4 regions of the Paenibacillus sp. NRS-1781 genome follow, and region 3 is predicted to be linked to each of the others. Evidence: riboswitches for the same ligand, from Rfam matches in the RefSeq annotation. Region 3 holds a riboswitch; each other region holds the start of a gene.
What was found. A riboswitch is a leader RNA that binds a small molecule or an ion and turns the genes downstream of it on or off. The one in region 3 is predicted to bind cyclic di-AMP.
Positions count from the first base shown of each region.

Region 1: it holds a riboswitch for cyclic di-AMP, as region 3 does, so the genes downstream of both, ACIFO6_RS13330 (3D domain-containing protein) here and ACIFO6_RS07185 (hypothetical protein) in region 3, are expected to answer to the same signal.
Region 2: it holds a riboswitch for cyclic di-AMP, as region 3 does, so the genes downstream of both, ACIFO6_RS17980 (C40 family peptidase) here and ACIFO6_RS07185 (hypothetical protein) in region 3, are expected to answer to the same signal.
Region 4: it holds a riboswitch for cyclic di-AMP, as region 3 does, so the genes downstream of both, ACIFO6_RS07920 (G5 domain-containing protein) here and ACIFO6_RS07185 (hypothetical protein) in region 3, are expected to answer to the same signal.

Region 1 covers NZ_JBITPI010000035.1:25,161-29,067, forward strand. Annotated here, with positions in the region: gene ACIFO6_RS13320 (ABC transporter substrate-binding protein/permease) at 1-996, shown strand, start outside; gene ACIFO6_RS13325 (amino acid ABC transporter ATP-binding protein) at 983-1,705, shown strand; cyclic di-AMP (ydaO/yuaA leader) riboswitch at 1,952-2,126, shown strand; gene ACIFO6_RS13330 (3D domain-containing protein) at 2,134-2,802, shown strand; gene ACIFO6_RS13335 (polysaccharide deacetylase family protein) at 2,960-3,766, opposite strand.
Region 2 covers NZ_JBITPI010000048.1:15,050-18,956, forward strand. Annotated here, with positions in the region: gene ACIFO6_RS17970 (M1 family metallopeptidase) at 1-918, shown strand, start outside; gene ACIFO6_RS17975 (hypothetical protein) at 930-1,757, shown strand; cyclic di-AMP (ydaO/yuaA leader) riboswitch at 2,043-2,180, shown strand; gene ACIFO6_RS17980 (C40 family peptidase) at 2,185-2,685, shown strand; gene ACIFO6_RS17985 (GNAT family N-acetyltransferase) at 2,987-3,493, shown strand; gene ACIFO6_RS17990 (4a-hydroxytetrahydrobiopterin dehydratase) at 3,569-3,868, opposite strand.
Region 3 covers NZ_JBITPI010000017.1:54,430-58,336, forward strand. Annotated here, with positions in the region: tRNA gene ACIFO6_RS07175 (tRNA-Leu) at 1-68, shown strand, start outside; gene ACIFO6_RS07180 (glutathione peroxidase) at 225-710, opposite strand; cyclic di-AMP (ydaO/yuaA leader) riboswitch at 1,079-1,254, shown strand; gene ACIFO6_RS07185 (hypothetical protein) at 1,370-1,765, shown strand; gene kdpF (K(+)-transporting ATPase subunit F) at 1,981-2,055, shown strand; gene kdpA (potassium-transporting ATPase subunit KdpA) at 2,205-3,881, shown strand.
Region 4 covers NZ_JBITPI010000021.1:10,528-14,434, reverse strand. Annotated here, with positions in the region: gene ACIFO6_RS07920 (G5 domain-containing protein) at 1-1,056, opposite strand, end outside; cyclic di-AMP (ydaO/yuaA leader) riboswitch at 1,326-1,608, opposite strand; gene ACIFO6_RS07915 (TatD family hydrolase) at 1,810-2,580, opposite strand; gene ACIFO6_RS07910 (HD domain-containing protein) at 2,622-3,905, opposite strand.

The sequences.
Region 1 (3,907 bases), on a different contig from region 3:
ATTCAGGAAGAGATTGCTCAAAAAGTGCCCAATTCCTCTGTAACTTCGCTGGATAAAATCTCCGACCTGGTACTCCAGCTTCGGACACAGCGTATTAACGCTGTCGTGATTGAGGATACAGTTGCTAAAGGATATACGTTGGACGGTACGGTAACGCTCGCCAAGGCGGTGCCAGAGGATGAGGGAGCAGAAACCGCTGTAGGTATTCGTAAAGGAAATGCTGAACTGCTGGCCTCTGTAAATAAAACGTTGACTCGCCTGAAAGCAGACGGTTCTATTGAAAAGTTTTCCACAGAAGCGAGTGCGCTCAATGCGGATCGACAGGTTTCATCCAATAACATCGTGGATATATTTTGGAAATATCGCAGCTTTTACGTTACGGGTATCGGCTACACGTTGTTGCTGTCTGCGCTCGGGGTACTGTTCGGATTTATCATTGGTCTGATCATCTCTCTGCTGCGGATGAGTGGTGTACGTATCATTGAATGGTTGGGTACGGCCTACGTAGAGGTACTACGTGGTACACCTATGCTGGTACAGCTTATGATCATCCATTATGGGGTTGCTTTGACGCTGGGCGTCAATTTTACGCCACTTCAGTCCGGTATTATTACGTTATCTCTGAATAGCTCGGCTTATCTGGCTGAAATTTTCCGTGCAGGTATCCAGGCAGTGGACCGTGGTCAGATGGAAGCAGCTCGTTCACTCGGTATGGGACGAGGCAAAGCTATGCGTCACGTCATTTTACCGCAAGCGTTCAAGTCTGTACTGCCTGCGATCGGCAATGAGTTTATTACGATTATTAAAGAGTCCTCCATCATTTCTACCATCGGTATCGTGGATATTATGTATCAGGCCCAAGTCATTAAGAACATCACCTACGAAGGATTAAGTCCGTTCGTCATCGCGGCTGCTATTTATTTTGTAATGACATTCAGCTTGTCGAAGCTGTTGGGTTTATGGGAAAGGAAGTTGAGAGCCAGTGATCACCGTTAAACAACTGCGTAAATCGTTCGGCAAAAGTGAAATTTTAAAAGGCATTGATATAGATATTGCCAAAGGCGAGGTTGTTGTCGTCATTGGCCCGAGTGGTTCGGGGAAAAGTACATTTTTACGTTGTATGAATCTGCTGGAGCAGCCGACCGACGGGGAGATTTTGTTTGAGGGCGAGCCGATCACAGCTCGTGGTCATAACATTAATGCGACTCGTGAGAAAATGGGGATGGTGTTCCAGCATTTCAACCTGTTCCCGCACAAAACGGTGCTGCAAAATCTGACGCTTGCGCCAACTCAGGTTAGGGGCCAGTCTGTGAAGGAAGCGGAGAAAATTGCGCTGGAGCTGCTGCGCACCGTTGGACTTGAAGACAAAAAGGCCACCTATCCAAATCAGTTATCCGGTGGACAGAAGCAGCGGATTGCGATTGCACGCGCCTTGGCGATGCAGCCGCATGTAATGCTCTTCGATGAGCCGACTTCGGCTTTGGACCCTGAAATGGTCGGGGAGGTGCTGGACGTGATGAAGAAGCTGGCTGAGGGTGGCATGACGATGGTCATCGTGACCCATGAAATGGGCTTTGCCCGCGAGGTAGGAGACCGCATTATCTTTATGGATAACGGTCAAATTGTGGAGCAAGGTACACCGGAGCAGGTTTTTGGTACTCCAAGCCATGATCGTACCCGGGATTTTCTTGCCAAGGTTTTGTAAGAAATGAGCTTGTAAAGGCTATGAAGAAAGCTCTCCGCGTTGGAAGTTTGACGGGGGGCTTTTTCTTTTTTTTGTCATCCTCGTTCATATTTTTGTAACTAATTTCGATTTCATGATGACAAAATTGTAACACATGTAGTATGATGTTCAAGGTTCCCAACATTTTCATGCAGATAAGGTTACAAAATTGTGATATTATGCAGTGAGCCAAAACTTACCGGGGCAGCAGACAGCTACGACAGACGCTGAATGCGGGACCCAAAACCATGGGAAGTGCGGGGGACGTAACAACGGCAGTAACTTCTGATCCGTCTTCATACGAATGGATGGAAGGTTGCCTAGGGGTGAATTGCATTAAGCATAGGGCTTCTCCTGAGTCCGAATCCGACAGCTAACTTCGCAGGCATAACAGAGGAGGTACATATCTTTTGAAACATCTGAAACGTATTGGAAAAACAATGAAATTTGCGGTGCTGGCAGTAGCCATTGCAGGATTGGCGCAGACAGCCGGGGTAGCCGACGCTGCTTCGCTTCATACGGCCAAGGAAGGTGACACCTTCTTTTTACTTGCTCAACGTTACGGGGTATTTGTAGAAGATCTGCAAAAGGAGAACCCGGATGTTGCCGCCAGCAATATATATGCAGGAATGCAAATTAAGGTGCCGGACGAGAACAAGTTAAAGGCCGCTTCGGATTCGAAGCCTCAGCTTCTTTCCGAGAAAGCGCCAGCAGGTGACGGTCAACAGGTTGAAGCATGGGGCAAAACATTCAACTACAGAAAAGTAGTTGACGTGAAGGCCACAGCGTATTCCGCAGCAGCCAGTGAAAATGGAAAATGGGGAGCGGTGGACTATTTCGGAAATCCGCTTAAGCTCGGTACGATTGCGGTAGACCCCAACGTAATTCCGTTGGGTACGAAAGTGTTGGTTACAGGCTATTCCCACCCGGGGCTGCCGGATCAATCTTTTGTAGCAGTAGCACGTGATAAGGGCAGCGCCATCACGGGTAAACGGATTGATATTTTCATTCCAGGCAGCCCATCTTTTGTGAGTGACTTTGGTTTTCAGAATGTGAAGCTGTATGTCATTGATAAATAGACTATGTAAGCAAATGAATTAAGTGAACATAATATATATTATGTAAACTATGATCAAATAACGTAATCGCAGGTTCAGATCATATATGGGTCTTGTCGATTAGAAAAGGGCTGTCTTGACCGCAGAATGCATCTGCTGACAAGACAGCCCTTTACTGTTATTTCCGCTCCGAGGTGTGAAGTAGCCGGGGAACCGTGACAAATTTGTAGCCCTTGGCTTTCAGCGACTGAATGAGACCCGGCAGGGATTGAACAGCGCCTTTCAGATTGGAGCTTTGACCTCCACCTGCGTGCATTAAAATGATAGAGCCTGGTCCAGTAGCCGGGATCACATTACGCTGAATTTGTGTTTTACTGAGTCCCTTCCAATCGAGGGAGTCTACGTTCCAATTGACAATCATGTAGCCGTGACGACGCGCCCATCGGATCTGAGGCTCCGTAATTTCACCATAGGGCGGGCGGATCAGCTTGGGTCGAAAGCCTACAGTGGCCTCCAAAATATGTTCTGTTTTCTTAATCTGGTTGCGAAAGCGTTCCGGTGAAGCCTTCCTAAAATCCGGATGGGTATAGGAATGGTTGCCTAAGGCATGGCCTTCACGTACGATACGGCGAATCATGCCCGGGTGTTTTTCCGCACGGTGACCGACAATAAAGAAGGTGGCTTTGATCCCATTCGCATGCAAAATGTCCAGAACCTGCGGCGTATACCGGGAATCGGGCACGTCATCAAAAGTCAGGGCAATTTGCTGAGTGTGCGGGCCGCACATTTTGAAAATATCCGCATGTTTTTTTCGAAGCATGGCTAATGTGGGAGTGGCTCGTTCTCTGCTCTTATGTGCTGAAGAAACAACAGTCGCTTCCTTGGAATGAGTCGTTCCGATATCGGGAGGCGCATCCGCGTGAACGGGAAAACTCGAAAATGCTAGTAACAGTGACATGATTGGCAATATTCCCCTGTACGGCATATGTATCCCCCTTTCCGTGCAGTGGTTCCTTCTGTTGCTTTCATTTATTATGTACCTGACATGTTGAAATTATGCCGCAGAACAGGTTAGACTATGGAGTGACTGAGTGGAAATGCCTTGTGAATCGGATGTAAGTGCAGA
Region 2 (3,907 bases), on a different contig from region 3:
CCTTATCCATATTCGACCCTGTCCATCGTTGTACCACCCAAAGCAGGCAGCGGCGCGGGCGGCATGGAGTATCCCACACTCATTACGGCTGCAGCGGCGGATAACCTGAATCCCGGGTATAATCTGGAGCGGACAGTTGTTCATGAGATTGGGCATCAATATTTCTATGGAATGGTGGCAAACAACGAATTCGAGGAGCCATGGCTGGATGAAGGCTTTACCTCTTATGCAGAGGAACGGCTCATGGAGCAAGAATACGGATTGATCCCCAACTTGCCGTTACAGTCTGGACAGGTATCTTCCCCGCAGCCGTTAAACCGTGAGTCTTGGAAGTACGGCTCAGCTGCTAAATATGCACAAAATGCCTATTCTCGGGGCAAGCTGGTGCTGCGTGGCATTGAGCGCCAGGTCGGCGCGAAAAAAATGGACCGAATTATGCGTACCTACGTCCAGACCTACCGATTCAAGCATCCATCCTCACAGGATTTTCAGCGTATCGTCGAAAGAGTCACCGGACGTTCGTGGAGCCACTATTTTGAACAATATGTATACGACGGCCAGATGGCGGATTTTTCAGTGGATCGCATTACGAACCGCAAGCTGGACAACGGATACGAAGCAACCATTACACTCAGCAAAAAAGGGGCAGATTATCCCAAGGTCCCTGTTCAAATTACCTTCAAGGACGGTACAACGATATTCAAGGCTTGGGACGGCATGGGCAAAAGCACCACCTATCGACTCAACAGTGCATCTCCAGTCTCCCATGTGATTATAGATCCACTGTACACGATTGCGCTGGAGAACAAGCATATCAACAACAACCTGAAGGCCGAACTGAACGAGAAAACACAGACCCGCTGGAGCATAAGTGTAACCAAGCTGCTGGAGACACTGCTTGGAAGTCTGTCATGGTGAGGTGTCTATAGATGCGTACCGTTATAAAAGAAGGCTGGGCGCTTGTGCGCATACAATTTTATATTGTCATCATTCTATTTTTGTATCGACTGCTATGGGGCGTTTTTCTCTATCGGGTGGTACAATCCGCCGTTACTCCCCTACTACTGCGCTACCCTGATCAGGGGCAAAATGAACTGGGGCAGACCTTATTTTGGATGGAGAGCCAGATTGCCCTGACAGACAACCGGGAGGTTCATATGTATCTGTGGATACTACTGGGGGCAACGGTGCTGCGTATACTGATTACCCCCTTCATCCGGGCGGGAATATACCAAAGTCTGCACACCCATGCGACCGAGCCACAAAGTCTGTCTTTTTTCCGTGGAATGAAACGTCATGGTTTATCATCGCTGATCTATTACGTCATCGAGCTTGGGCTCTTGCTGCTCCCTGCTTTCTGGATGGTACCGAGGCTCTACCCTATCGTAGCCGGGGCGCTGCAATCTCCCGCCTATCTGCTGCATGTGCTGCCCTATGCCATCGGTTGGATCGCTTATGGCTGGTTCATCCGCCAGTGCATCCTGTACATGCAGCTAGGCACCGTAGGTGGTCACGCCATACTGTCGTCGCTGCTCGCCTTCTTTCGCCAAATCCTCGCGGCTATCGGTATTTCGCTTCTGCTCGGCGCAGGTGTGTTGCTTGTCCTTGGCCTATTCGGCATGGTGGCGATGATTTGGACTGGCATGCTGGCACTCATTCTCCAGCAAACGTATCATTTTGTTACCAGTCTGGTCAGGCTATGGCACATCAGTTCACAGTACCGCCTATGGCATACTGATATCTCCGGCAGAGGTTGAACCCCCACTCCGTTCCTCCTGAGCAATTTTTGGCTGTCGGAAGGAGACTATCTATATCCATTTCTATTCATGTAAACGGCACCTAACTGAATACTCTTAGCAAAATCTGTTCCCTCGATAAAGGGAGCAGATTTTTTTGTAACTTTTTGCGATGAAACATTTGCCAAAGCCAGCCAACTTTGTTACAATAATCGCAGTGAACTGATAGTAACAACTTTGTAATCTTTATTGTAACCTTTACCTTAAAAATATCGTTATCGTGAATACTGCTCTCCAAGGTGCACATCTTAAGTTAAGCCTAATTCCTGGCACCTAGGAAGCGGGGGAACCAGTTTGGGTGAATTGATCTCGCAACAGAGTGATCATAGGGGAACCTTCTACCGAATCCTTAAGCTAACCTCGCAGGCATTGGAAGGGGTATTTTTTTTTGAAGAAGAAACTAACAATCGCAGTCATGGGTCTTGCCATTGCCTTTACATCTTTTACATTCGGTGGCGGCAGTGCATTTGCAGACTCCAAGATGGACCAGGTGATCCAAGATACCAAAGGAACGAGCTATAGAAGCGGAGGCACTACACTCGACGGATTCGATTGCTCCGGCTTCACAATGTATGTATATCAAAAATTGGGAATTAAACTGCCGCATCAATCCGGATCACAATTCAAAATGGGATCTTCCGTATCCCGCGATGAAATGAGACCTGGAGACCTGGTGTTCTTCAACACCACAGGTAGAGGCATTTCCCATGTAGGTATCTTCATGGGTGAAGGGAAATTTGCCCACTCCTCATCTTCACGTGGTGTAGTTGTTAGCTCACTGAACGAAAATTATTACGCTAACCGATATGTCGGTGCCAAAAGAATTATGAGTACAGATGCTTACCACGCTGTAGCTTCTGAAACTCCTGATGACGACAACGTAGAATAACTAACGAACAGCAAGCTAACCTGAGCCGCAATTTGATTCTGGCCGGAATCGAATTGCGGCTTTTTATGTCCGCAACATCAGAAACGTTAATTTTACTGACGAACTGACACCTCAAAAGGTTTCAGTTTTTGCGAACATCGTCGATTTTACCGTCACGGCGAGGGAGCATATGAGCAGTAAAGCCTTCTTATTGAATGTATACCCGACTTGAGCATGAAATAAACACGCTTGCCAATCCCCTGCAACTTGTCTACAATCTGTTGTTAATAGTTTAAGTATTGTAAAAGGAGGATGGGAAAACATGCCGGCCTCAATATCTAACTACCGAATCGTGCCGATGGACGAGCAGCAGGCGGCTGCGATATGTGAGTGGCGCTATGATCCACCCTACAATATATACGGCTGGCTACCCTGGGAACAAATGAAGGTGCTTGAGGTCGAATTTGGAAGCCCCACGCTCCGCGAGGAGCAATATGTAGCTGTACTGGATGACGAGAACATACTAACCGGATTTGCTCAATATTTCCCGATGCTTGGCGTGACCCGGCTAGGTCTGGGAATGCATCCCGGATTGTGCGGGCATGGCAGAGGCGCCGAATTTGTCCGTGCCATTGCCGAGGAAGCCAGACGACGCAACCCTGAAAATGAAATTGATCTGGAGGTGCTGACCTGGAATGGGCGCGCCATCCGGGCTTACAAGGCTGCCGGATTTGAGCTTACGGATACCTATGAACGTCAGACTCCCGATGGCAAGAAGCCGTTTCATTGTATGGTGTATCTTCCCGACCACCAGCCTCGTGTTCTATGATAAAAGCGCCTTCGGCATACAACTGCATTGTTGTATATCGAAGGCGCTTTTATCATACGGTAGGCCACGATTAGTTCAATGACTGCTACGCATTTTCTCAAAAGCTTCATTATATTGTTGGGCTTCCTTAATATCCACGGCCATAATGCCACCGTCATCCCAGGAGGTTAAACGCAGGGTCACGGTCTTATAATCAATCGTAATAAATGGATGATGATTAAATGCTTCCGATATAGCAGCAACTTCATCCACGAATGCAATCCCTTTCATAAAACTGAAAAAATTATATTTCCGGACAATCCATCGTCCTTCCTCCAGTTCCCAGCCCTCCAGCTTCTCTAGATGTGCTTCAATCTCTTCTTGTGTAAAAGGCATGATACGACTCCTCCCTGTTTATACGGAAGCCTTTCAGCC
Region 3 (3,907 bases):
TGGCAGACACGCTATCTTGAGGGGGTAGTGGGCGTACGCCCGTGGAGGTTCGAGTCCTCTCGACCGCATTACATGCAAGACACAGTTAAAAAAGCATCCTGACACGTTTTTGACGTGATTGGATGCTTTTTTTGTTATATAAGCTGAACTAAAATATCCTTTTTCCTAGCCGCAGGAGCAGTTGCCTGGATCGGCTGCTTGTGAGAAGGTGATGAAATAGCCTGTCAGCTTTGCTGTAAAAGCTTCTCAATATCCCCCGTCAGTTTATCTGGAGTTGTCTGTGGGGCATAGCGCTTAAATACGTTACCTTCGCGTGTAATCAAAAATTTAGTGAAATTCCATTTGATCGCTTTGGAGCCTAATACGCCGGGAGCTGTTTGGGTGAGGTAGCGAAATAAAAGGTGCGCCTGATCGCCATTGACATCTATTTTGGCAAACATCGGAAATGTAACTCCATAGTTGATCTGGCAAAACTCCGAAATGTCCTCGCTGGAACCTGGCTCTTGCTTGGCAAACTGATTGCTGGGAAACCCCAAGATTTCAAGACCCTGCTCTTGGTATTGGTCATATAGTTCTTGTAGCGCCTTGTATTGGGGGGTTAGCCCGCATTTGCTGGCTGTATTCACGATGAGCAGTACTTTTCCTTCGTATGTGGACAACGGAATTACGTTCCCTTGCAGGGTTTGTGCATCATATTCATAAACGGTCATGGTTTTCCTCCTAATTTGATATTCTACAATTAAATTGTAAGAAATTTAACGAAGAGTTGCAAACCTATAAATAGATGTAATGCGCCGTTTATCAGGTGCATACAGCACTTTTTCTTTCTCTTTTACAAATAAAGGACAAAAAACGCTCCCCATACGTCAATATTGACATGCCTCTTCATTTTCGAAAAGAGATGAAAAACCGAGCTTGAAGGAGCTGGGAGAAGAATATTTATGTTGTAAGCGCTGTTATTAATCTTTTATGCTCTAAAGACCGATTTATAACCCCGCAGGTGAGCTTTACAGTGTTCCTTGCGCGGGTGTATGATTCAAGACGTAATTTCAAATGAAGTGAATGAAGCAGCAACGAATTGTCTATAGCGCTGAATTTTGCAGTTGCAAAAGCGGGGGAACCAAACGGGATCTATGCGGCTTTTAGAGGGCCGTGTGTCTCATGGGGTGAATTTTCTGGCCAAGTGCCAGAAATAGGGCGACTCTCACGTCCGAATCCGACAGCTAACCTCGTAAGCGTACAGGGAGAGGCAACAAACCGCCGTGTGCAGCCATGGTTTATTTTATCATGGTTACGTAAGAAGCCGGAGGAAAGCCTTTTTCCTTTGGCTTCTTTTTGTTGTCTTTTTATACCGGGAGAGGAGCTACTGATGGAAGGTCGGCTAATCATTGTCACTGCACCAAATGAAACGGGCAGAAATTTTGTGAAATTGCTTATGTTCAAAAAACTGGCGTTTGCGGTTCTGACGAATAGCGCTCAGGAGGAACGACAGCTCAAAAAAATGGGTGTGGAGCATGTTGTGCGCATCAATACGATGCAAGCGGGGAAATGGAATTTTCCCAAAAAAGAAATTGGCTGCGTGTATTTGTTCGAGAACAGCTTGAATCTGACGTGCCGTTTTCTGCAAATATGCCGGCCGCTGACAGCAGATCCGATCTATGTCATTACACACGGCTGTAATCCTCAAGGGATTTATCGAGGTTTGGGAGCGGACCATGTGATCTACACTTTGAACGGAGAGGTGGGTTTCCTGCTGAACGGATAGTCGCTTACGGTGTGCTGGTATACATTAAAATTTGCGAATTTAGTTGCATAGCGATTTTACGAGAGTGTCAGAATGATGAATTAAGAACGGATACGGGAGGGTATGAACATGATGGATATATACATGCTGCTGGTGATGGCTGTGAGTTATGGAATGATACTGATGCTTGTACGCTGGTGTGATGCGCAGACCTCCAAAGGAGGGCGAAAGGGATGATGGTTGTGCTTGCGCTTACGGCTATTGTATTTGTGTATTTAATCTACGCACTCCTGAATCCTGAAAAGTTCTAATCAGCTAAGCAGGATCAAGCGGGCGGGGGACAGCAGATCATGGATGAAACATCAGAGTCAGCGGGCTTTCGCAAACGTGTGCATTCGACTGGTGCGATGAACCCGTCTGTTGTCCAAACGCAGGAGTATTTTGAGGGAGGAAATAGATGATGGAGCTGCTGCAAATTGGAATTGTGATTGTGATATTGCTGCTCCTGGTGAAACCAGTGGGCACCTATATATATCATGTGTTCTCCAATGAACCAAATCGGACGGATCGAGTCTTTGGCGGGACGGAGAAGTTGATTTATAAGGTTATAGGATTGAAAAAGCTGGAGAGCATGCGTTGGACCACGTATGTGATGAGCTTTATTGCTACGAATGTCGTGCTTGTAGCGATCAGCTATGTGCTGCTGCGCTTGCAGGGACTGCTTCCCGGTAACCCGACTGGAAACGGCAATATGGAGGCGTCACTGGCCTTTAACACGGTGATCAGCTTTATGACCAATACGAATCTCCAGCATTATAGCGGAGAAAGCGGGCTTACGTATCTGACACAGATGGCGTTTGTTACGATGATGATGTTCACTTCGGCTGCTTCCGGTTTTTCGGTTGCTGCGGCTTTTATGAGAGGATTGACGCGGCGCGGAGAAGGAATGGGCAACTTTTTTCAGGATTTTATCAAAGCGATTATACGGATTTTCCTGCCACTGGCCTTTGTACTTACACTGGTGCTGGTTGGATTGAAAGTACCGCAGACGCTTCAGCCTGCGGCGGATATCACGACGCTGAGCGGAACACAGCAGCAAATGGCCTTGGGACCCGTTGCTTCGCTGGAATCAATCAAGCACTTGGGGACGAACGGGGGCGGTTTCTATGGGGCCAACTCGGCGCATCCTTTTGAAAATCCAAACCCCTGGACGAATGTGCTGGAAATTTTGGCGATGTGGGTGATGCCGGCTTCACTGCCGTATACCTTTGGGCTATTCGCTCGTAATCGCAAGCAGGGGTGGATTATATTTAGCTCCATGATGGTACTGTTTCTCGTATTCCTAGCCATTACGTACGTATCAGAGAAAACGGGTAATCCGCTGATTCAGGCACTGGGGGTGGATGCTTCTCAGGGTAGCATGGAAGGGAAAGAGGTCCGCTTCGGCATCGGACAATCGGCATTGTTCACGGCGGTGACGACGGCGGCTACGACAGGCTCGGTCAATAACATGCACGATACACTGACTCCATTGGGCGGTATGGCTGCTTTGGGCGAAATGATGCTGAACGTCATTTTCGGCGGTAAGGGTGTCGGGCTGATGAATATGCTGATGTATGCGATTCTGGGTGTGTTTATATGTGGATTGATGGTCGGCAGGACCCCGGAATTTATGGGCAGGAAAATAGAAGGCAAGGAAATGAAGCTGATCGCGATTGCCATTTTGGTACATCCGTTTCTCATTTTGGTGCCGACTGCGCTCGCCTTTATGAGTCATTGGGGATACGATGCGGTCACGAACCCCGGATATCACGGGTTGACTCAGGTGTTATATGAATATGCGTCATCTGCGGCTAATAACGGTTCGGGATTTGAGGGTCTTGCGGATAACAACGTATTCTGGAACACGACAGCGGGTGTGGTTATGTTCTTTGGACGATATGTATCTATTGTTGCACTGTTAGCTGTAGCGGCTTCATTGAATGCCAAAGCACCGACTCCAGTGACGACGGGCACACTTCGCACAGACAACAAGCTGTTTGGGGCGATTCTGATCGGGGTTGTGCTGCTGATTGGTGCGTTGACCTTCTTGCCCGTCATCGTATTGGGGCCTGTGGCTGAGTTTTTGACCATGTGAAGAAGATGAACAGGAAGAAGAAAATG
Region 4 (3,907 bases), on a different contig from region 3:
CACATCGATTTTGTGGCCTTTAATTGCGCCACCGGTATCCTCCGCACGGCGGAAGCCCACCCCTTCAATATATACCCACCAGCCGATTGGAATCACACTCGGATCGACAGCGATGGTGCGTCCTTCCGTGACACGCGTGCCGGATGCGGTACGTGTACCGATACCTGGCTCCTGTGACGAATAGGCCGTCATGGAGACGTTTTGTAATACTTTGTTATATTTAAAATTCACACCTGCTTTACGGACAGCATTGTCCGAACTAACCCGTGTTGCCTTAACGGCATCTTCAGGACCGACAGAAGCAGCCAGAACGACCGGTTTTTTCTTCGTTCCTACCGCAATCACCTTATCCACACGATTCTGTGCGACTTCCTTGTTTACCAGCTGCTTGGATACCAATTTTCCGTCATGGTATACCTTTTGAACATGCTGGACCACAACACCCGTTTTACCGCTTTGGATGACCCGATTATCACCTTTATAGAGACTTGGATCGGCCGTTTTGATGACCTGATAAGGTACCTGTTGCTTCTGTTCAACCTGCTGTTTCTTCACACGGATGATTTTTATGTCCATGTTAGACGAAACAGAAGCATCCAGAGCAGGATAAACTTTATCATTTGACGATAATTTATAGCCCGAGGTGCGAATGGCACCCTCTACTGTATTTTCTGTTGTGTACAATTTTTTCGTCTCGTTGGCTAAGGATAATTTGACCTGATTGGCACGTTTGATGACTACGCGATCCCCATCCTGTACTGCTCCGTTCAGCGGCATCGAAACCGTATCATGCGGCTGAAGTGAAATCGAATGCTCTTTGAGCAAATCTTGGAGCTGGGATTGCCGGGTTTCTACCGCAGATGCCTTACCATCGATGACAAAAAAGACCTGTTTTTTAGATTCAGTGTACACCAGAATTGAAATCATAATCGTTAGTGCGATTAGAAAAATAGCAACCAAAGCAGCCTGGCGCACATTTTCTTGCTTCCAACGCAATACGTAAGACATGCTGGATGAGCGTGACTCATGGGTCTCCTCTTTTTGGAAAATGCCCATTTCCTCCGTCCTCCTTACATAGCCCGCCGTCTGGAGTAAGACATAGTTGAGATTGACGTGACTATAACAGATTTTCTACAAGACAAGCCCGTAATGCGACTGTCCTGCACCATGTACCCGTCTTCGCGGCATGCTGTCCTCCCCTGTTTAATCACAGTATGATGACAGATTTTCTTTTATTCACAACAAAAAAAGCCAGAAAAAGAGACTAGAGAGCTCTTTCGTGGCTTCCGGCATGTGCGAATATGCGGAAAAATCATGCACGAGATGGCTTCTCTCTTGTTACGCTTACGGGGTTAGCTGTCGGGTTCGGACGTAGAGAGACGCCCTAGCTTGGGTCAACCGCTCATGGCGGTCGCCTTCGCATTCACCCCGAAGACCCAGAAAGAAATCGAAATACGGCCCCTCCACCTGTTCAATCCCATCCGGGAAAAGAATTTCGGTCGAGCCGGCTGGACGGAAGAGACGTTCCCTTCTTGCCATACGCCGGACGTACTGTAAGCCATATCGGTTCCCCCGTTCCCTGTAAAAGGGACTCAGCGAGACTGGTTCATGAAATGAGCTGTTGATGTTTACACTCAAACAACAATTCACTGAAAAGATGATATCCTGTTTCTATGCATGTTGTAAAGCAGGTTTCAAGTACATTTTTTAAAATATTCGGTTAAAATATTGTAATATTCTCGAGTTTCCTGCAACAAATTCATGATTAGCTTCGTCTATCTCTTTATTTTGATCGATTCCTTCACTTTTTCACTTAATGTCAAATCGTTCCAAGGCATTTTGGGTCGTTATTGACACTAATTCCTCCACCGTAATTCCCTTGATTTGGGCAGCCGCCTCTGCGACCAGTCCCACGTGTGCGGACTCATTTCGCTTCCCGCGGAACGGATGGGGCGTTAGATAGGGAGCGTCCGTTTCAATGAGCAGACGGTCCAGCGGCACCTGTGCGAGTACCTCCTTTGGCTGCTTGGCATTTTTGAACGTTATGGGTCCGCCAAAAGAGAGGTGAAAGCCCATATCCAGCACCATTTTAGCCGTCTCCCAGCTTCCGGAAAAGGAATGCATGACTCCGCCAACCTCACTCGCCTTTTCTTCACGCAAAATCTTAACAATATCTTCATGCGCATCCCGGTTATGGATGACAATTGGCATGTGCAGCTCACGAGCCAGTCCAATCTGGTTGCGTAGCACCCGATGCTGTACATCCTTCGGTGATGTGTCCCAATAATAATCCAGACCAATCTCCCCGATCGCCACGACTTTCTTATGACTGCATAACGATGCAATCCATTCCAAATCCCCCTCCTGCATCGTAATCGCATCCTGTGGGTGCCATCCAATTGCCGCATAAATAAAATCATACGTCTCAGCCAATTTCATCGTGGATGGAATCGTCTCACGATTAAATCCGATATTAATCATGCGGGTTACTCCCGCTTCGACAGCACGTGCTATAACTTCTTCCCGATCTTCGTCAAATTGCGGCGCATCCAGATGGGTATGAGTGTCAAATAAATTCAAAATTCATGTCCCCTTATTTACTTTTATTGGCATATGTTTGTCTATTGTTTGACAAAATAATTCCTTATTTCGGCAGGAAGCTTGTCCTTTACCCCATCCAATTTGTTTTGGGGATAGTACATGTGATATTTACCCCGGTGAATACCGCTAATGGAGCGCACAATTTCCGATACTTCGGAAATTTCTCTCACTTCTCCTTTACGTCCAAGCAGTAAAATCTGGTTGTCCGTCGAGCCACCCTGCCGAAACACATCATAAGGAAGATCCGTCGGAAAATCAATTTCCAGATCATATTCGGGATGTAAACCAACCTGCTTCAGCGCTGTCCGAATGTCGTCAATGGTATCTGTATCCATATTTTCAATCTCTACATATTTATACAGCTTGCGATCCATAAAACGGGCGCTCAAATCGCTTAAAATCTCGTCCTTTTCCTGTTTCCACTGACTGAATACTGTCTGAATCAAAGACTCATCGAGCATCAAATATTGTTCCACCGTAAGCTCTCCCCGAAAGAGATCCGGCAACGGTTCCAGCAGAAAACTAAACTCATATCCGTTTCCAAACAGCTCCTTCGCCCGCTTGAAAATCTTACGCAATAAAATTTCCGAGCTGCGCGTCACAGGATGAAAATAAATTTGCCAATACATCTGATAGCGTGACATCAGATAATCCTCTACCGCATGCATACCTGACTCCTTCACTACAATTCTTCCATTATGAGGACGCAACAGCCGTAAAATACGATCCAGATCAATGGTGCCATAATTGACGCCTGTCGAGTGAGCATCCCGCAGCAGATAATCCATGCGATCCGCATCCAGTGGGCTTGTGATCAGGTTAACGACAATTGGCTTGTCATACGTTTTGGCAATGACCGCAGCCACCTTCGTTGGAAGCTCTTCATCGACTTGCTTCAGCACAGCGTTAATCTCTGTATTCCCCAATACAATCCGGCATGTCCAATCCTCGTGGTTCATATGAAAGGCTTCTTCTATGGAATGGGAAAACGGACCATGCCCCACATCGTGCAACAAAGCCGCACACAGCGCGACTAAACCTTCTTCCTTCGGCCAATCGGAAAATTCGCCGCGTTCAAATTGGGAAATAATACGCCGTGTAATCTCGTACACACCTAGCGAATGCGAAAAACGACTATGCTCCGCTCCATGAAACGTAAGATAAGATGTACCCAACTGCCGAATGCGGCGCAAGCGTTGGAACTCTGGAGTATTGATCAAACGCCATATCACTGTATCCTGAACATGGATATAGTTATGTACCGGGTCCTTAAAAACTTTTTCTTCACTAAGTGGCTGGTGCAAGA